Regions from separate parts of the Clostridium fungisolvens genome, predicted to be linked through region 2. Evidence: riboswitches for the same ligand, from Rfam matches in the RefSeq annotation. Region 2 holds a riboswitch; each other region holds the start of a gene.
What was found. A riboswitch is a leader RNA that binds a small molecule or an ion and turns the genes downstream of it on or off. The one in region 2 is predicted to bind cobalamin.
Positions count from the first base shown of each region.

Region 1: linked by a shared signal. The riboswitch ahead of cobT (nicotinate-nucleotide--dimethylbenzimidazole phosphoribosyltransferase) and the one ahead of bsdtw1_RS18675 (sirohydrochlorin cobaltochelatase) in region 2 are both predicted to bind cobalamin.
Region 3: linked by a shared signal. The riboswitch ahead of bsdtw1_RS08050 (energy-coupling factor ABC transporter permease) and the one ahead of bsdtw1_RS18675 (sirohydrochlorin cobaltochelatase) in region 2 are both predicted to bind cobalamin.

Region 1 covers NZ_BLZR01000001.1:187,523-194,784, reverse strand. The annotation lists gene bsdtw1_RS00810 (histidine phosphatase family protein) at 1-305, opposite strand, end outside; gene cobS (adenosylcobinamide-GDP ribazoletransferase) at 595-1,341, opposite strand; gene cobU (bifunctional adenosylcobinamide kinase/adenosylcobinamide-phosphate guanylyltransferase) at 1,343-1,897, opposite strand; gene cobT (nicotinate-nucleotide--dimethylbenzimidazole phosphoribosyltransferase) at 1,894-2,970, opposite strand; cobalamin riboswitch at 3,300-3,662, opposite strand; gene bsdtw1_RS00790 (hypothetical protein) at 3,704-4,111, opposite strand; gene bsdtw1_RS00785 (GNAT family N-acetyltransferase) at 4,201-5,049, opposite strand; gene bsdtw1_RS00780 (Cof-type HAD-IIB family hydrolase) at 5,275-6,072, opposite strand; gene bsdtw1_RS00775 (TetR/AcrR family transcriptional regulator) at 6,336-6,956, opposite strand; gene bsdtw1_RS00770 (4Fe-4S binding protein) at 6,953-7,262, opposite strand, start outside.
Region 2 covers NZ_BLZR01000001.1:4,222,451-4,229,712, reverse strand. The annotation lists gene bsdtw1_RS18685 (glycoside hydrolase family 30 protein) at 1-649, shown strand, start outside; gene bsdtw1_RS18680 (cellobiose phosphorylase) at 842-4,027, shown strand; cobalamin riboswitch at 4,188-4,438, shown strand; gene bsdtw1_RS18675 (sirohydrochlorin cobaltochelatase) at 4,799-5,674, shown strand; gene bsdtw1_RS18670 (cobyric acid synthase) at 5,688-7,229, shown strand; gene bsdtw1_RS18665 (cobyrinic acid a,c-diamide synthase CobB) at 7,243-7,262, shown strand, end outside.
Region 3 covers NZ_BLZR01000001.1:1,901,144-1,908,405, forward strand. The annotation lists gene bsdtw1_RS08045 (MFS transporter) at 270-1,511, shown strand; cobalamin riboswitch at 1,667-1,849, shown strand; gene bsdtw1_RS08050 (energy-coupling factor ABC transporter permease) at 2,151-2,891, shown strand; gene bsdtw1_RS08055 (energy-coupling factor ABC transporter substrate-binding protein) at 2,891-3,199, shown strand; gene cbiQ (cobalt ECF transporter T component CbiQ) at 3,202-3,990, shown strand; gene bsdtw1_RS08065 (energy-coupling factor ABC transporter ATP-binding protein) at 4,041-4,886, shown strand; gene bsdtw1_RS08070 (helix-turn-helix domain-containing protein) at 5,127-5,966, opposite strand; gene bsdtw1_RS08075 (FtsZ/tubulin family protein) at 6,116-7,156, shown strand.

The DNA of each region.
Region 1 (7,262 bases), 4.0 Mb from region 2:
CTGTAATTTTTACTTATATATTTATAATCTTTACCATCCCAAAGTCCAAAATTTATCTCATTAAAACTCAAGTTTTCCTCAAAATAAATTGCACTGCTTGAAAAATCAAAAATAGCATCCGCTGTTTTTTTTGCTCTTTCCATTGTAGAATAATAAACCTTATCTACATTTATATTTTCTAACTTACTCTTTAGCTTTAGGTTTTGTAGTTTTCCTTCCTCACTTAAGGGATAATCCTTAATTCCTTGATAGATTCCATTAAGATTTCCCTCTGTCTCTCCATGCCTTATTAAAATAAGTTTCATATTATCTCCTCTTAAAGATGAACAACTTTAAAATATGGCACTATTAAAGCACTGTATTGAAATTAAATGGTTAGTCATCCGATACTTTAATGAGCTTGTGCAAAGAATTAATATGATTTTCTCATATTCCATGGCTAAAACTGTAAACTCACTACGTTCGAACAGTACAGTTTTTTAACGCCATTCCATCTGAAAAAATCATTTAATTCTAATAGCTCGCTCATATAGCATCTCCTGCATAACCATTTAATTTCAAATAATACTCTTAACCACACCGTAAAATATATGTTTAAATTATATTCTGTAATAAACAGAAAACTACCAATACAAGTACTTCATTTAACTCAACACTGGCTCCTAAGATATCTCCTGTTATACCATCTAGCCTTTTTTCTATATAGGATCTAAAGCATACTGTAAAAATAAAGCCTATAACTATAACTATAAGTCCATAAGTTCTTCCCACAGCTAAAGTTATGATTATACCCAAAGCCAATGCTATACTAAAGGTTAGTGTAGAAATCTTTCCTATAAAAAGATCTCCTAAGCCTTCTTTCTCCCTTGCATATCTTCTTTTATACATCAAAAGTGTAGTTAAAGTTCTACTAATCACTGGCGAGATTAAAAGCGCTGAGTATATGTTAACCCTTGAAAGTTCTTCAATTGCTGAAAACTTTAAAAGCATCAGTGCAACAAGTGCCAACACTCCAAAGGTTCCAACTCTGCTGTCTTTCATAATTTCAAGAATCTTATCCTTACTCCTACCTGAAAATATTCCATCGGCAGTATCACTTAACCCATCTAGATGCAGACCTCCAGTAACAATAATGTGTGATATCATAGTAAATACCACTGGCAGCATGCCATGGAATAGCTTACATGTAATTATATATATAAGTAAATCTATTGCACCTATTATAAGTCCTACTAAAGGAAAGTATCTTACTGCATCAGCAAAATCCTCTCGCTTTACCTCCAAACTTAAATTTATAGGTATTCTAGTCATAAACTGTATGATTAAAATAAACTTTCTCAATTTATTCCCCCTTAATCCTTACAGGTATACCTGACACAACTAGGTAAACTTCATCTGATTCTTTTGCTAATCTTTGATTTACTCGTCCAGCTATGTCTCTAAATTCCCTAGATAACTTGTTTTCTGGCACTATTCCACTTCCAACCTCATTAGTGACTATAACTGCTTTGCAATTAAAGTTTCTTAGACCTTTTATTAAATTATCAATCTGAAACATAACCTTCTGTTCAATTAAATCATAGTCATCATTGCCATCGTCACTTAAATTTTCTAATAATATATTAGAAATCATTATGGTTATACAATCAACGATTACACCGTTATAAACTATATTACCACCTAATATTTTTTCAAATTCAGCTTGAAAATCCTTATAGCTTTCCAAGGTATGCCAATGGCTTGGTCTTTGCTCTCTGTGCTTCTTAACTCTGTCTTTCATTTCTTGATCAAAAGGTATTGAAGTTGCAATATATAAAACCTCTGGTTCATTTTCAAGTATCGACTCTCCAAAAGAAGACTTTCCACTTCTTGCACCACCAGTTACTAACGTAATCATATTTTCCCCTCCCAAAGCCCCTTATAATCATTTAAATCTACATTACCTTCTTCAAAGGTTGCCATTTCATTCATTATCTTTGTAGAAGCTTCTAATATATTGAAAGCTAATGGGCATCCAGATCCTTCACCTAATCTCATAGATAAATCTAATATAGGATCTAAACCTAACTCTGATAAAACTAAGTTATATCCTTTTTCTATTGATATATGAGATGGAAACATAAAATCTTTAGTAACGTTATTTAACCTATAGGCTATTAATGCTGCAATTGCAGAAATGAATCCATCAATAACTACCGGCATCCTATACTTTGCCGCACCTAAATATACTCCTACAAGTCCAGCTATATCAAAGCCACCAACCTTATGCAATACCTCTATTGGGTCGTTTATATTAGGTTTATTTATTTCTAAAACCTTTTTTATAACCTTCTTTTTCTTTTCGAAGGCTTCATCCGTAAGTCCTGCTCCTCTACCTACAGCTTCCTCAATAGTGCAACCAGTTAAGGCAATTAATATTGAAGAACTAGAAGTTGTGTTTCCTATTCCCATCTCCCCAGTGCCTATCAGGTTATATCCTTCATTTTTAAGCTTTGAAACCAAATCAATTCCTATTCTAATAGCTGTAAGAGCTTCTTCCCTTGTCATTGCTTCACCTTTAGCAATGTTTGATGTACCTTTTCTTATCTTACAGTTTATTAGTTCACTATGATTTATTTCTTCATTGATACCTATATCTACAACCTTTAAATCGCAATTGTTGTGTCTTGCTAAAACCCCTACTCCCGTTACTCCTTTTATAAAATTTACTGTTTGAGTCGCAGTAACTACTTGCGGAGCTGAGGCCACACCTTCTTCACATACCCCATTATCAGAACACATTATAATAACTGCTTTCTTTTCGATATTATTATATAATTCACCTGTTATTCCAGATAACTTTATAGACATTTTTTCAAGTTTTCCAAGACTACCTATAGGCTTCACCAAGTTATCCATTCTTTCTTTGGCCTCAGCCATAGATTTTTCATTTAAAGGTTCTATATCTTCTATTAGACATGCTTCCTGCATATTAATCCTCCCCAACTAAAACTATTTACCCTTAGGCTTCAATACTATACAACATAAAAATAAAAGACCTCCCTAAGGAGGTCTTTATAATTACTCTTCGAATCAATATATCTATATTAAAACTTATAAAATAGATAAAACTTACTCTCATAATTAATAAAGCTATAATTACATAAAGTATTTTTATATCCGCACACAAAATACTCTTGTTTTTCAACAATATAAACATTATTAGCATTGTATTAAAGTTTAAATGTACTCAAACCCTAAGCAAAATAATTTTATATCAGTAAAACTTGCTTTATTAACAGTAATTTTTCCCCCCCGGAAAATTAACTTTTCTTATGGCAGGTTTTCTGGCTTTGAATCATCCTACTTTTTGCTCCTTCCCAAGCTCTTTATATAGATGTGCCAATTCATTGTAAAACTTATTACGAAGTGGTACATTCATAGACATCTAAACTTTAACTACAAACTATACCTCCTAAAAATACAAACATTGGTATACTTTGAATCTATTAGATAGACATCCTTAACTCAGTGGATTAAAACTTAAATATCTTAAGTTTTAGTGCAAATTTTGTCATCATCACAGTAACGGGGGCTGCAAAGGTCTTTCACCTTTTTCCCTTTTAACTTCTATTGAACAAATGTATTTGTGCAACTGAAGCACCAATAAGAACTTATTAAATTGTCAACTAAATTATAGTATTCATATTTATTATAGTCAAGATTACTGCTTCTTAACTTTTCTTTTATTAGTATATTGTTTTATTAGATATACAGCTATTCTTATTATTAAGTAAATTATGAATATATATAAGAATCCCCATATACCAGCTACTATATCTGCAAACTCCATATTTCCTCGTTTAGTTATTTTTTGTTCTATTTCAATACCAAAAACTATTACCAGTAGTACTGTAAAAGTATATATGAATGATATAGCTGTAATGCTATACTTTGCGAGCCATTTAAATAGCATTTGGGTTCCTGCAAAAATTAAGATACCTATGATTCCTATAATTATAAAATGAAGTTGTTTGTCCGTAAGGTTATATCCAGAGCCCTGTGCTTTTTGTATAAAAACATCATGAATATCATTCACTGCTCTCATTAGTGCTTTTATTATTGCTACCATTGATTAACACCCCCTATGTTTAGTCTTATGTTATAGCTAATGTCTAAAATGTTCAAGTAGAAAATTATTGATAAATTATAAATACTATGCTACAAAATCTTATACATTTCATATTGGGATATAGGCATTTTCTTAAATTCATTCTTAACTAAAAACCCAAAAGCTTGACTATTATTAACAAAACTAGCAGTAATCATATTTATCCCTAATTCTTTAACAGCATAATTAATTAGAGATGAACCCACTCCACTTAATCTATAATTCTTATCTATATAAATAAAACTTATCTTTCCTGATTTATTTATGCTTAGTCCACTAATAAGAATATCATCAATAAATCCTCCATAATAGTATGTATCCTTTGATAAACTTAGATATTCATAAGCATTTTGCCAACTAACATGTCCATCATATCTATGGCATATTTCTCTATACTGGCCAAATGTTATATCCTTAATAACCAGTTTTTTATTATGGTATTTTCTCAAGTTGCTTGTATTATCATTAGAGTAAAAGGATATATCATAAATTTTGCTATATCCCATCTTATTATAAAAATTGATTGCTCTATCATTTCCAACTATGACTTCTAGAAACAATTGACTACAACCTTTACTCTTTGCAATCTCTTGATGTAATTGGAAAAGTCTCTTGCTTATCCAACCACCCCTATAGCTTGGATGAATTGCTAAGCCTCCACATCTCAAAGTTTTTATTCCTTCATATTCTTTTATACCACCTAGCATTAATCCTACAGGCTTATTACTGTCATACACTACGAAAGAATATTCTTTAGAATTCCCTTCTGTACCAAAGAATCTTTCTTCAAAATCTTCCTTATTAACATTAAGTTTTATTATATAGTCCGAGAATCCATCCTGAAACGCCTTAAATATATCATCAATAGTTACATCTAAACAATTTTTATATTTTATCATATACCCCCCCCTAAACCACAAACAGAACTATATACATATTATAATCCAAATACTTGTTATAATATTACTATCTCCCCATAACTTATTACAAGTAATAGTTAAAAATTTAAAATTATGTTAATATAAAATAAAAAAAAAGTCGCTGAAGCGAGCTTTTTTTTCGCGCATTTGCCTTTCCGAATGAATATGAGGAAAATTTGGTACTGCTAAATCAGCGTATTGAAATTAAGCGTCCTTTTTAAGAACTTCTCTTTCGATTACTTCAATTACACCATTGTCATCATTGCTTTTAGCCATAAATCTTCCGTATTTCTTTAACTCATCTGGTGCATTTACCATAACATAGCTATGATACGCATTTTGAAGCATTTGGATATCATTAAAATAGTCTCCGAATACCATAGTTTCCTCATGGGTTATGTTGAACTTTTCTTGAAGGTAGTTAATTGCAACTCCCTTATTTATATCTTTTCTGAAGATATCAACCCAGTTTTGTCCCGAAACAGTAACTTGAAGTTCTTCCTTCAACTTCTTATCAATCTTTTTGTATGAATTCTCGCTTGATCCTTCTAAATCAAAAATTGCTACCTTTAAGAAATCATCTTCTATATCTTCAAGATTATCTACTTGCTTTCTATTATAATAATATTTTTGTAATTCTTTTAAGAACTTAGGATTTGTATCTTTATAATATCCATACTTCTTGCCACATACTACTGGAAAACAGTTAGGTATACTACTTACTTCTTTCAAAATTTCCATGATAGTTTCTTTAGGTAATGTCTTAGAAAATAATTCTTTTCCGTTATGAACAACAAAGGAACCATTTTCTGCAGCAAAAAGCATCTTGTCCTTAGCCTTGCCAAAGTTATCAGCTAGTGTATAATACTGTCTTCCACTTGCTGCTACAAATATCACACCTCTATCTATCAATTCATCCAAAGTATCAAAGAACCCCTCTGGAAGTTCCCCCTTGCTATTTAGTAATGTTCCATCCATATCTGTTGCGATTAATTTTATCATCAAATAACCTCCATCTCTAAACTCATATATATAGACGCTGTTAAGCATAGTGTTGAAACTAATTGGTGAGCCATCTCCTGCATAACTAATCAATTTCAATAATATCCTTAAACATAAGAAAAATCTAAATCATAGTATTATAAATATGTATTTATAATGCTATTTGAAACATCTAATAATTATTATTTATGAGTATATTTTATCATATATTAAGTGATAAATCTATGGAGGTCCATAAATGCTACTTTTTATTCCATTAAAATTTAGTATTTGGGGATTAATTCTATTTTTCCATTTGATAACTTTATCAATTTATTAAAAATATCTTCAAGTGATTTAAGTATGTGGATAGAGGAATTTTTATCTAATAGTTCATTGAAATGCTTATTTATAAATTTCTGTATTCCTCTTAAAAGTATTTCAACAACTTCTTCTGGAAAATCCACTTGAAGGCTTTCTTGTTCAAGTCCTTCTCTTATTACTCCTAAAATAAGAGGATAACATCTATTAAAGAATTCTTCCTCTAAAGCATTATTTAGCTTTAAGTTACTACCATCTCTCTCAGTATTTACAAGCATAAGGTTACTATTAGTTCCTAAAAACATTGCTTTTAAAATTGCTTCAAGTTTAGAATTAGGATCTAAATTTGAATTATAGATAGCTGTTAATGGTACTATATATTCATCTAACCGCCTTTTCAAAAGTTCACCTAGTATTTCTTCCTTCGAAGTAAAATAATGATAGAAGGTTCCTTTTGCTATAGATAGACTGTTAACTATTTCATTGATTGAGGTATTGTCATACCCCTTCTCAATAAAGAGTTCTAGAGACCTATCCATTATTTCATTTTTTCTTTCCAATGGATCTTTTACAATTCTCTTCATTTCATTTCTACGACCTTTCTATCTACTCTATCTTTTCCACAAATTCTATTTACAGCGCCAAACTTACATGCTTTACTGCATTCACCACAAAGTATACAATCTGAAGATTCCATACTATTATGCTGAACCTTTTCCATAACATTAATACTCATAGGACAACTCTTATTGCAAGCACTGCATTTTTTACAATTGCTTGGTTCTGCTTTTAATTTTAAAGAAGGAATATTAAATTTATTTTTCACTTTACTTCCTGTTATATTCAAAATAGACATTGGACATAAGTAATAGCAAGTAGCTCTCTTACCT
Region 2 (7,262 bases):
AGAAGGTCTTTCAGATGTAAAAATATATATATGGGATCATAACAGAGATATTTTATTCGAAAGAGCAGATACTGTTTTATCTGATCCTGAGGCAGCAAAATATGTTTATGGTACAGGAAACCACTGGTATGTTTCAGAGGAATTTGAGAATCTTTCAAAGCTTCATGATAAATATCCTGACAAACATATTTTATTCACAGAAGGTTGTCAAGAAGGTGGACTACACCTAGGTTCTTGGTTAACTGGTGAAAGGTATGGAAGAAATATGATAGGTGACTTTAGAAATTGGCAGGAAGGCTGGATTGATTGGAATCTAATTCTTGACGAAACTGGTGGGCCAAACCATGTTGGAAATCTTTGTGATGCACCTATAGTTGCAGACACTAAGACTCAAGAAGTTCATTATAACAGTTCTTACTATTATATAGGACATTTTAGTAAGTATGTTAAGCCAGGTGCTGTAAGAATTGATAGTGTTATTGATGGTGCTTCAAATCTTCAGCAAGTTGCTTTTCTAAATGAAGATGGATCCATAGCACTAATTGTTATGAATGAAAGCGATAATGCAGAAAGTTTTGATATAGAAGCTGATGGAGAATATGCTAATTATGTTTTAGACGCACATTCCATAGCTACATTTATTGTTTAAGCTAAGTTTAATAATTTTAACATGGTATTTTAACAGTGTCTAAATTTAAAGATGTACCATTTCACATCTGAATTTATATTTTCAAGATCGCTCCTAAGAATATTTAAAGTTTTGAAAATGTTGAAAGGTGAATTGGTACATCTTTCTATGAGATTAATGTATTGATTTATAATGGTGAAAGGTAGTGAAGATATGGCAGTAGAATATATTTTTAATGTAGATAATCAATTTATAATAAAAGATTATGATAAAGCAAAAACTTTCTCTAGTTTTCTTCCAGGTGTTGCAGGTGTAGATGGTATCCCAATGTGGGCATACTATGTAAATCGTGGACAAGGACTTGGAAGCTTTGGAGTAAAGGATAAAAATAGTACAATAATGGAGTTCTTTCCAGCGCATTTAATGTACAAGAATATTGAATTGCAAGGGTTTAGGACTTTTATAAAATATAATGGGGAAGTACATGAAATATTTTCTTCTTCATCAAAAGATGATACAAAAAGAAGGATGCTAATAGAGAAGAATATACTTAAGGTAGAAGAAATAAATAAGACTTTAAATATTAAGGTTACTGTTACTTACTTCACTGTGCCTAAAGAAAGTTATGCAGGGCTAATTAGAAAAGTTGATGTTGAAAACTTAGACAACACTGAAAAGTTCATAGAGATATTAGATGGATTAACTCAGGTTCTTCCATATGGAATAACTAATGCCGACTATCAAGCGATGGCAAACCTTATGAAATCATGGTTTGATGTCTTTAATCTAGAAAATAATATAGCTTACTATAAGGTTAGAGCCACTACAAATGATTCAGCAGAAGTGGGTGAGGTTAATAAGGGAAATTTCTTCTTATCATTCTCTAGTGAAGATAATCAGTTGATAAGCCCTATAATAGATATGGATTTAATTTTTGGATGTAATACATCACTTATTAGACCTTTCGGATTTGAAGACAATGACTTAGAGGACATATATTCTAAGAAGCAAGTACCTCAGAACAAGGTTTCAGGAGGCTTCTCAGGAAAAGCTGTGAGACTTACTAAAAAGTTTACTTTATGCAGCATTTATGGCCATATTGCTAGTGTTGAACTTATAAATTCTATAAAAGATAGATTTAATGTGGCATATGTAGAAATAAAAGAAGATGAAGCAAGAAAGTTAATTGAAGACTTAGTTGATAATACTTATACAGAAACAGGAAATCATCTCTTTGATCAATATATAAGTCAATGTTACATGGATAATGTTCTTAGAGGCGGATATCCATTAGTATTTAAAGGTAACGGAAAAAATCATGTTTACCATGTATACTCAAGAAAACATGGAGATCTTGAAAGAGAATATAATTTCTTCTCTATAGAGCCTGCATACTATTCTCAAGGTAATGGTAACTTTAGAGATGTTAATCAAAATCGTAGAAATGATGTTTTAATAAACCCAGAAGTTCAAGAATTTAATGTTAAACAATTTATGGATTTGATTCAAGCAGATGGATACAATCCTTTATCAGTAAAAGGATCAGAGTTTACCTTTGATAAAGAAAAGTTTGATGAAGTATTCGAATTATTTAATGAAGAAGATAACAATGTAAAAAATATATTAATGGGTAAATTCACTCCAGGTAAGCTTATTAACTATATAGCTGACAATAATGTAATTATAAAGTGTTCTTACGAGGAGCTTGTTGAACGAGTTTTACAATACTCTACGCAAGGCTTTGAGGCTGAATTTGGAGAAGGATATTGGACAGATCACTGGACTTATAACATGGATCTTATAGATAACTATTTAAATATATATCCAGATAAGTTAGAAAAGTTTTTATTTGAGACCAAAGACTATAGATTTTTTGATAGTCCAGTAAGAGTACTGCCAAGAAGCGATAAATATGTAATTACTAATGGTAAGGTTCGTCAATATGGAGCTATTTTAGAAGATGAAGAAAAATGCCATAAGCTTAATATAAAGCTAACTGATACTAATTGGCTTAAAAAGGACAATGGTGCTGGGGATATATACGAAACAAATTTATATGCAAAGCTTATTTCTCTTGCTTTAAATAAATTTGTAAATCTTGATCCAATGGGAATGGGCATTGAGATGGAAGCCAATAAGCCAGGCTGGAATGATGCTATGAATGGATTGCCTGGAATATTTGGGTCTAGTATAAATGAATCGGCGGAATTAGTTAGAGTTTTGAACTTTATAATAGATGCCTCAGAGAAGTTTGATAAGTCAGTTCCAATTCATACAGAATTATTTGAACTGATCACAGATGTTGACGCTGTTTTAAATAGAAAAAATAATGGGGAAATAGGCCAATTTGAATATTGGGACAAGATATCTTATTTAAAAGAAGCCTATAGAGAAAAAATAAGATTTGGAATAGATGGAAAAGAGAAAGAATTAACAAGTAAAGAAATACTAGAGATATTTAACAAATTTAGAACTAAGCTTAATGAAGGACTTGAAAAAGCTTTGGAATTAGGAAAGGGTATATATCCTACCTATATAACTTATGAAGCTAAAGAATATGAGATATTAGAAGGCAAGAAGAATCCTGTAAATGGATATCAAAATGTTTTAGTAAAGGAATTTGAATGCGTTCCAATACCATTGTTCCTTGAAGGTCCAGCTAGAATGCTTAAGAGTTTAAAAGACATAGATAAGGCAAAATCACTTTATAATAAGATAAAAAATAGTAAGATATATGATGAAAAGCTTAATATGTATAAGACTTCAGAGCCTTTAGACGAAACTACCCATGAAGTAGGAAGAGCTAGAGCCTTCACTGCTGGTTGGCTTGAGAGAGAGTCAATATTCCTTCATATGGAATATAAATATCTACTAGGACTATTAAAAGCTGGTTTGTATGATGAATATTTTGAAGATATAAAGACTGCATTGATACCTTTTATAGATCCTAAGGTTTATGGAAGAAGTACTCTTGAAAACTCATCGTTTATAGCAAGCTCAGTAAACCCAGATGAAGAAGTGCATGGAAGAGGTTTTGTATCAAGACTTACTGGATCAACCTCAGAAATGTTAAGTATGTGGTTTGTGATGATGGCTGGTAAAAATGTATTTAGATATGAAGAAGGAAAACTAAAACTAGAATTAAAACCTATACTTCCACATTGGTTGTTTAACAGCAATAATGAAATTAGCTTTAAGTTCCTTGGAAAAACTATTGTTACCTATCATAATAGGAGCAGCAAAAATACCTATGGGGATAATGGTGCTGTGGTAGAAAGATTAGAGTTAAGGACTTTTGATGAAGAGGCTTTTGAAATAGTGGGCGGTATAATTGAAGGGCGCTATGCTGAAATGATAAGACAAGGGGATTTCAGAAGTATAGATGTTTACTTGGCTTAAAATACAAATATGATAAGAAGATGATCTTAAAAATCCACAGCTGATATTTTTGGCTGTGGATTTTTTACTGTAAAAGTTGCTTCAGCGATTTTTTCACTGAAAAAGGTTGCCTTATCTATATATTGACAAACATCTTATATAAATGTAAGCTAATTTTGACAAGTTAATAACAGATTTAGGTGCCTTTCAAGAAACTATTTTTAGAAAGGTGAAAAGGGAATGCGGTTAAAATCCGCAGCAGCCCCCGCTACTGTAAGTGAAGACGAACCTTTGAATACCACTCTTATATAGAAGTAAAGTTAAGCCTTAAGATTAGAAAACAAGGTAAGAACTTTAATCTAATAAAAAAGGGGAAGGTTAAGGAGAGAAAGAAGCACGAGCCAGGAGACCTGCCTAAATTGAGGGAAAGTAAGTCTTTCGGAGGGAAAGTACTATTTTTATTGATAGTTTATACGGAATTAATATGCGTTAATAAATGCTTATTTTGAGCATAATGATACTATATGTTATAGGTATAGTTTATACGCAAAATTTCTATATATAAGTCTTTTATAAAGATAGTATTCTTTTGAGGAGTATTATCTTTTTTATTTTTTAGTGCCTATTGACCATAAGTTTTTAATTTGTGAATATAGATGTACCACTTCGAATCTTAATCTATTTTTAAAACTCTCACGGCTTCTGGTGAGAGAATTTAAAAATAATAAGTTCTATTACGAAGTGGTACATCTGTAGATTAAATGAGGAAGCATATTTTTAGGGGGAAGTTTAATGAAGGATGTAATAAAAAAGAAAGATATTAGTAAGAAAGCAATACTAGTGGTTAGCTTTGGAACTACTTATGAGAATACAAGAAAGCTAACTATAGAAAAAATAGAGAAATTGATAGAAGAAAAACATGATGAATACGAAATAAGAAGGGCTTTCACAGCTCATGGTGTAATAAAAAAACTTGCTAGTAAGTATGACATGTATGTAGATACACCTGAAGAAGCGTTAGAAAAGCTTAAGGAAGAAGGTTTTAATGAAATAATAGTTCAACCTCTTCATCTTATACCAGGTTTAGAATATGACTATATAAGAAATGTAATAGAAAGTTTTTCAAAGGACAATGACTTTAAATATATAAAGCTTGGAAGACCACTTTTGTATTTTAAAGGAGAAGAAGACGATATACCGGATGATTATACCTTGATGGTGAATGCTTTAGAAAACCAAGTATCAAGAGATGAAGCTGTTGTTTTTATGGGACACGGAACACATCACCCGGCAAATTCAACCTATAGTTGTCTTCAAACTGTATTTTGGGATAACGATTTTGATAAGGTTTTTATAGGAACCATAGATGGTTATCCAACCTTAAATCACGTTATAAAGAATTTAAGAAAAAATCATATAAACAAAGTTACGTTAATGCCACTTTTACTAGTAGCTGGTGATCACGCCGTAAATGATATGGCTGGAGATGAAGAAGATTCATGGAAAAGTATACTTGAAAAAGAAGGTTTTGAAGTGGATGTTTATATGCATGGACTAGGGGAAAATATTAATATACAAAATCTATATCTTGAACATTTAGAAGATGCCATAAGTGAGAAATATATAGGTATAGGAAAGAATAAAAAAGGAATGGCTAGCAATTTTTAAGGGGTGGTAAAATTTGGCTAAAATCATGATACAAGGTACTGCATCCTCAGTTGGGAAAAGTATTTTGGTAGCTGCATTATGTAGAATATTTAAACAAGATGGGTTTAAGGTAGTGCCATTTAAATCACAAAATATGTCCTTAAATTCTTATATAACCTTAGATGGTAAAGAGATGGGGAGAGCACAAGTTTTGCAAGCTTATGCTTGCGGATTAGAACCAGAAGTATATATGAATCCTATTTTGCTTAAGCCAACTTCAGATAAAAAATCTCAAGTGATAGTTAATGGAAAAGTATTTGGCAACTATACTGCTATGGAATACCATAATATGAAATCTGGTTTTAAGGATATGCTTAAAAAACATTTTGATAAGCTAGAAGAAGACTTTGACATAGTTGTTATGGAAGGTGCGGGAAGCCCAGCAGAGATTAACCTAAGAGATAAAGATATAGTAAATATGGGGATGGCAGAACTTGTGGATGCACCTGTGCTTTTAGTTGGAGATATAGATAAGGGTGGAGTATTTGCTGCATTAGCTGGAACTATGCTTTTACTTAAGGAAGATGAGAAAAAAAGAGTTAAAGGAACGATTATAAATAAGTTCAGAGGTGATGTTAAAATACTCGAGCCTGGACTTGATATGTTAGAGGAGATAATAGATAAGCCTACTCTTGGAGTTGTTCCCTATTTCAGACTAAAACTAGAAGATGAAGATGGAGCTGTAGATTTCAATAAGAAGGTAATTGCACCTATAGATGTGGCAGTAATAAAGCTTCCTAGAATATCAAACTTTACAGATCTTGATGCGTTGAAAAATGAAGAAGATGTATCTGTAAGGTTTATAACTTCTCCAGAAGAGTTTGGTACACCAGATCTTCTAATAATTCCAGGAAGTAAAAATACTATAGAGGATCTTAAAGCTTTAAGAGAAAATGGCTTAGAGGATAAGATTATAACTTATTCAAAGGATGGTATGGTTATTGGAATTTGCGGTGGATATCAGATGCTCGGAAAAGTTATAGAGGACCCATATGAGGTTGAAACAGAGCTTAGAGAGATAAAGGGAATGGGTCTTTTAGATATAGGAACTGTGTTTGAAAAAGAAAAGGTTACTACAAGAGTTAAGGCAAATGTAATATCTGAATTCTTAAAAAAGAATAATATGTCTGATAACTATTGTAAACAGTTAGAACAAATATATGGCTATGAAATTCATATGGGAATAAGCAGCTATGGAACAGAAGTGGAGCCATTATTCGAAATAGTAGAGAAAAATGGCAAGTATCTAGGAGAACAACAATTAATTTATAAAGATGGAGCAATAAATACTAATGGCAATATAATGGGCACATATATACATGGTATCTTTGATGGATGTATGTTTAGAGAATATATTATTAATAAATTAAGAGAGAAAAAAGGATTACATTATAAAAAGGCAAGCAATTATGAAAGTTTAAGAGAAAGTGAACTTGATAAGTTAGCTGATATTGTTAGGAATTCTTTAGATATGGATAAGATATACGAAATAGTAGGATTAGAAAAGAAATTATAGGAGGATACAAGTGATGAAAAGTATAATTATATC
Region 3 (7,262 bases), 2.3 Mb from region 2:
CTTTTAAAAAGCCTCTATTTTGTTTTTCTGGATTTTAATGGAGTTTTTCCGTAAATCTTTTTAGAACAGTAGCCTTAAATTCTTCACTTGATGTCACCTTCATTAGTATGTTTATTAATATTTATATAAATCACATTATTGCAAATTATATCTGGAAATAATCATATTATGTATAAAAGTAGTTAAATGTGGTGTAATAGTTGAAATAGAGATTAATTTTATGTATACTTACCTTTGTTGAGAATTGATATCATATAAAACATAATATTATTGAAAAGGTAAGAGAAGAAATGAAAAATAAAAACTTTATTATAGTAGTTATTGGACAAATAATTTCTTTGTTTGGAAATTCTATTCAAAGATTTTGTATGTCGCTATATATATTAAATTTAACAGGAAGTGCCGGGATATTTTCAACAATACTAGCAATTTCAACTATTCCATATATACTGTTCGCACCAATTGCGGGTTTTTTAGCAGACACGGTAAACAGGAAAAAGATCATGATTTATCTTGATTTCATTAGTACAGCGTTAATGGGAGTATATTCAATCATAATATTAAGTGGTAAGGATAATACCATAATAGTAGCGGTTGTAATGTTTATGCTTTCTACAATTTATACTTTATATAGTCCTTCTGTCACATCCAGTATTCCACAAATTGTTGAGAAAGAAAGCTTAGCTTCTGCCAATGGAGTAATTCAGCAGGTTGGGTATGTAGTTAATTTAGCTGGACCAATAGTTGCGGGACTGTTATATAGTTTTTTGGGAATGAAAATGGTAGTGATATTAAACTCAGTTAGTTTCCTTGTTGCAGCAATACTAGAGCTGTTTCTAGATATTCCTGATTTAGAAGTAAAAGAAAGGTTTAAAAATCCTCTGATACAATCTATTGGCGAAATGAAAAAGAGCTTTATGTATTTGAAAGAAAAAAAGAAGATAGTATTAGGAATTATATTTTCATATGCACTCACTAATATCTTTGTAGTTCCGGTGTTAAGTGTTGTGTCTCCATACTTTATTAACGTAAAACTAAGTATGCCTTCAAGCATTTATGGATATATTGAAGCAATATTTGTTTTAGGAATGATAATAGGAGGTATGCTAATTACCTTGAAACCTAACTTGTTTAAAATAAATATATTACATAAAACAATGTATCCAATGATACTAGCTATGTTTATTATGGCAGTCTCTACTGTTATAAGTGGAGAAAACAAGTTTGTAACACTAGGGCTTTATTCCATAGGAGGTCTTGGAATAATGCTGTCACTAGCATTATCTAATATTATTTCCTTAACATATATCCAACAAGAAGTGAGAGAAGATATGCTAGGGAAAGTTAGTGCTTTTTCTACAGCAGTTGCTACCGCAAGTGTTGCCCCTGGGCAGATAATATATGGACAATTAATTGATTTTAATTTAGGTATGTTCAATATACTGATACTGACTTTTATATTTAGCATTGCAGTAGTGTGGTATATAAAATGGAATGTTAGAAGAGTTTAATTCCATTAAAGTAATATGTATGAATGTGCAAAAAATATTTGAAGTTTACAATAAAGGTATATGACAGTATACTTAAAGATGTAACATTTCCGTAGGAAAGCTATTTTTAAAACTCTTCTGGGTTCTAAGAGGAGAATTTGAAAATATAAATATGAATTGAATAATGAAATATAGGTTTAATCGTATTGATTAATTAAAAGGGAATCAGGTAAGAATCCTGAACTATCCCGTAGCTGTATTAGAGGAGTTTAAATACATAAATGTCACTTGGAAACAGGGAAGGCGTATTTAAATGATGAGTCTTGAGTCAGAAGACCTGCCTATATTTTTGCACCAATTATAGATGTACCACTTCGTACCGAAACCTATTTTCAAAACTCCTCTGGGTTCTGAGAGGAGAATTTCAAAATATAAATTTTATTACGAAGTGGCACATCATTAACTCTACGAGTGATAGAGAGGGGCGGTAGAATGAAAAATTGCTTACTTATTTTATATGATTAAGTATGTTTTGTTACTATGTCCTTTTAACATTTTAGTTAAGAGGACTTTTTTACTGTTTAGAAGACTATAGAATTTTAGTACAAGAACAAAGTGGTTTTAAACAAACATTAAAGTCTATAAAATAGGAGTGTTTATATGAAAAAGAAATATCAAATTGCATTAGGTATTTTTATTGCGTTATTATTTATCCCTAGAACAGCATATGCAATGCATATAATGGAGGGATTCTTACCAGCAAAATGGTGTATTGCTTGGGGAGTTTTAGCAATTCCATTTGTAGTGGTTGGCTTTTTTACAATAAGAGAAAAAGTAAATGAAAATCCTAGAACTAAAATGCTTATAGCTATGGTAGGAGCTTTTGCCTTTGTATTGTCAGCGTTAAAAATACCTTCAGTTACTGGGAGTTGTTCACATCCTACAGGTGTGGGACTAGGCGCCATACTTTTTGGACCAACTATAATGAGTGCTTTAGGAGTAATTGTGTTAATATTTCAGGCTTTGCTTTTAGCGCATGGAGGAATTACAACCTTAGGTGCTAATACTTTTTCTATGGCTATAGCAGGACCTTTTGTTTCATATTTTTTGTACAAGATTTTGAAGACACTTAAAGTTTCACAAAGCATATCTGTATTTTTATCTGCAATGATTGGAGATTTAATGACATATGTTATAACAGCAATACAGCTTTCATTGGCTTTTCCGGATCAAAGTGGTGGAGTTTTAGCTTCTGCAGCTAAGTTTTTAGGAATCTTTGCGGTTACTCAAATTCCTCTTGCAATAAGTGAAGGGATATTAACAGTAATTATATTTAATTTGTTAAAGAACTATAATAAGCAGGAATTAATAGAACTTAAAGTAATATCGAAGGAGGAATAATAGCTGTGAAGTTGAAAAATAAGAGTCTTCTAATAAAAAATTTTATATTAGCTTTGCTAGTTATAATAATAGCTGTGGCTCCACTTGTATTTATTAAAAATGGTGAATTTTCTGGTTCTGATGATCAAGCAAAAAAGGCTATAACAGACATAAATAAGGAATATAAACCTTGGTTTTCACCTATATGGCAACCACCTAGTGGGGAAATAGAAAGCTTACTTTTTGCATTACAAGCTGCAATAGGGACAGGTATTGTATGTTATTATTTTGGATACCAAAAGGGAAAGTCTAGAAAGGCAGAGAAATAAATATGTTTTCGATTGATAAATTAGCATATATATCTGAACTAAGAAGGGTAAATCCAACGGAAAAATTTATTTTTGCTATCTTTACTATGTTTATTTGTATTGCTTTAAATAGTACTGTAATTTCAGTGATAGTATTACTTCTCATGTCAGGAATAACTGTTTTTAAAGGAAAAATTCCCTTAGGAACTTACGTGAAATTAATGTCATTACCACTATCATTCTTGATAGTTGGAATAATCACTATAGCGATAAATATAGTTCATAGTGCTGATAACTTAATATTTGGATTTAATATATTAAACATTAAGCTAGGGTGTACTTCAGAGAGTTTTGAGACAGCTACGAGTCTGTTTTTTAAGTCTTTGGCATCAGTTTCATGCTTATACTTTCTAACACTGAGTACGCCATTGTTTGAGGTTTTATCTGTACTAAAAAAACTAAGAGTACCAAAATTATTTGTTGAATTAATGGGGCTTATATATAGATTTATTTTTGTATTGTTAGACACGGTAAATATGATATATACATCTCAAAATTCAAGGCTTGGGTATTCAACACTTAGACTTAGCTACAATTCATTAGCTAAATTAATCTCATCCTTATTTATAAGTTCCTATAAGCGATCACAGGACATTTACACAGCTATGGAATCAAGATGCTATGACGGTGATATAGACTTGCTTGAAGAAAACTATCCAAGTTTATTTAAAAATATCTTACTAATTGCTTTTACGGAAGCAGCCTTATTAATTATAGCTTTTAGTGAATATCTTATCAGGGGGAAGATATAAGGTTTAACACTTTAACTTAGGATTACATTTAAATTATTGGAGGAAATATAGTGAGTGAATACATACTTGAAACTAAAAATTTAAGCTTTAAATATCAGGATGGGACTAAGGCTTTGAATAATATAAATTTAAAAATAGAAAAAGGAAAGAAAATATCTTTTCTAGGTGTCAATGGTTCAGGTAAGTCCACATTGTTTTTGAATTTTAATGGTGTATTAAAGCCCACGGAAGGAAAGTTAATATACGACAAAAAAGAGGTTAAATATAACAGAAATTCCTTGATGGAACTAAGAAAAAATGTAGGAATTGTGTTTCAAGATCCTGAGAATCAACTTTTTTCAGCAAATGTATATCAAGAAGTTTCCTTTGGCGCTATGAACTTAAAACTTGATACAGTAGAAGTAAAGAGTAGAGTGGATAAAGCTCTAAAAAATGTTGAGCTGTATAGTTATAAGGATAAGGCTGTTCATTTTCTAAGCTATGGGCAGAAAAAAAGGGTATCCATTGCAGATATACTTGTGATGGAGCCAGAAATAATAGTTTTTGATGAACCAACTTCAAGCCTTGACCCTAAACATTCAAAACAGATTGTGAAAATATTTGATGAATTAAACGAAAGAGGAATAACAGTTATTTTATCTACTCATGATGTGGAACTTGCATATACTTGGTCAGATTATATTTTTGTAATGAAGGATGGAGAGATAGTCAAAGAAGGCAATCCAACTGAGATTTTCTCAGATGATAATTTAATTGATGAATGTTATTTGGAAAAGCCAATGATTTTCGAAATTTATCAAAATTTATGCAAGACAGGACAGGTGAATTCTACCGAAGACATACCTAGAAATAAGCAGGAACTTTATAAATTAATAAGTTCCATAGGACAAAAATAGAAAAACGATGAAAAGTAAATATAAGATTTACGGTGCAACCATCAAATTAGCTCCTACTAAAGATATTAAAGAGTTCCTAACTCAACTATTAATTTATACATGCCCAAAAATCCCCAGAAGCCGGGATTTTCAAACAAGTATAAATTAAGTTTCGATATATGAACTCTTTAGTAGTAGCTAATTCTAATTTTGTTAAGCTTATATTTTTTAAACATGAGTATTAAATTATTTTTTAAGATTTCATTTAGCTTTAATTGATTGAAGTAATTTTCCTAAAAAACCAGTTTCATTATTAGTACTCATTTCAATTTCATATTGAGTATAGTAGGCATCTTGCATTACTCGTTTGAAATCTTTTACTTCTTTTATTAAACTCTCATTACCATCCGAAGAGGACTTGGAGAATTTATCAAAGTTGCTTTGCAAATGAAGTTTTAACTCATTATTTTTAAGGTGAATTTTTTCAGAAATAACATCTGAAATATTTGTCAGAAGATTGTCGTGTAACCCTTTGTTAATTTCATTAAAATCTTCGAGTTTTGAGTGAAGATATTGTTCAATCTGCGTTTGAAGGGTTTGTTTAAATTCATTAAGACTTTTATTTTGGGCCTCGATGATTGATGAAGTAATATTTTGAAGTATTAGTGAATTGGCATTTTGTATATCTTTAATGAATTCAGTCTTAAAATTATCAAGTTGAATTTGTTGCTCTTGCTTAATTGATACAATAAGATCTTCTACTGATAAGAGATTACTTTCTGAATACTCAACTTCAGTTTCATCTAAAGGTAGCTTACTATAATAATCTTCAATTTCTTTAAGAGTCATACCTCTATTCTTAAGTTTTATGAGTAGCTCTAATTTGTCAACATCTTTATTGGTATAGCGTAATTCTTTATGAACTATTTCTATTTTAAGAAGATCATCAAATATATTTGTATAATATTTAATATTGCTAATGTCTTCTTTTAACAAATCAGCAACCTGATCAATAGAATAGTATAATATTTCGCCTCTTTTTTTATTTTGAATTTTATAATCAATTTTTTGTCCATCTATATATTTATCTTTATTATCCATAATAATCAATCCCCCTTATTATTTTTCGAGCACATGACTGATAAGCTTAAGTGAAAATTATAATTATTTTAAAAAAATAATTAAATATGTAATGTTGGAGTGATTTTCTCCGATAATATATGTATAGAACATGGTAAGGGAGAGTTATTATGGAAAAAGGAAAAATGTTATTAGTGTCATTAGGACAAGGTGCAGGAAATATAGTTGATGGATTGTTAAGTAGGAATTCTAGATATAATGGATTGTTTTTAAATAGCAGCTTGTTTGATGTTAAGCCATTAAAAAATGCTGATATGGCAAAGAACGTATATGTTTATCCAGGAACCGATGGTTCAGGAAGAGATAGAAATAAATCAAAGGAAATGATTAAAGATAATATTAATCCAATAGGAACACTACTAAGTAAGTATCCTCTGACAGAAGTAGTTGTAGTATTTACTACAATGGCTGGGGGAACAGGTTCTGGTGCAATAAAAACCTTTATACAAATAGCGAAAAAGGTATTACCAAATGCTAAAGTGAATGTAGTAGCAATCTTACCTAGCTTAAAGGAAGATGAGTTAGCATTTAAAAACACTATAGAATGTTGGAATGACATAAATAGTATAATGGATTTGATAAATGACGTTAAGTTTGTAGATAACAATAAGAGAAATACATATAAAGAAATTAATAATGAAGTTATTGAAAGTTTAGATTTATCATACAACATAATAGGTATTCATGCTGATGGAAGTATAGACAACAAAGATTCCTTTAGGATAAATACTGCAGAGGGATCTGGGTTAGTATTAAAACTATATGATGGTTTGAAGGATGCTAAAACTGCTGTTGATTTAGCTATACAAAATAGCGTATTTGTTCAACCAGATACGTATGACTGTGATTACCTAGGAATCAACCTGAAAATTGACGGATACGATCCGTATGAAGTTTCTAAATTATTTGAAGTTTACAGAAGCACATATATAACGTACAATAACAAGAATAACATAATAGTACTTGGAGGCTGTGAAACTCCAACAGAATCAATAAAATTAATAAAGATGGCTTTAGAAGATAAGAACAAAAGAAAACTTACAAGAAATAGAAAAAGAAGTGTTATCATTGATTTGGATACAGATAGTGAAGAAAACAAAGAAGAAATTGATGGCCTTAGCGATTTGTTTGAGGATAATTATGCTTTTTAAAAAGAGCTTGGAAATTTTAGTAATAGAATAGTTGAATTATAAAATAAGAAGAATCCTACGACGTTTGGGTTCTTCTTTTTATTACATAGGATAGAATTTTAGTGAC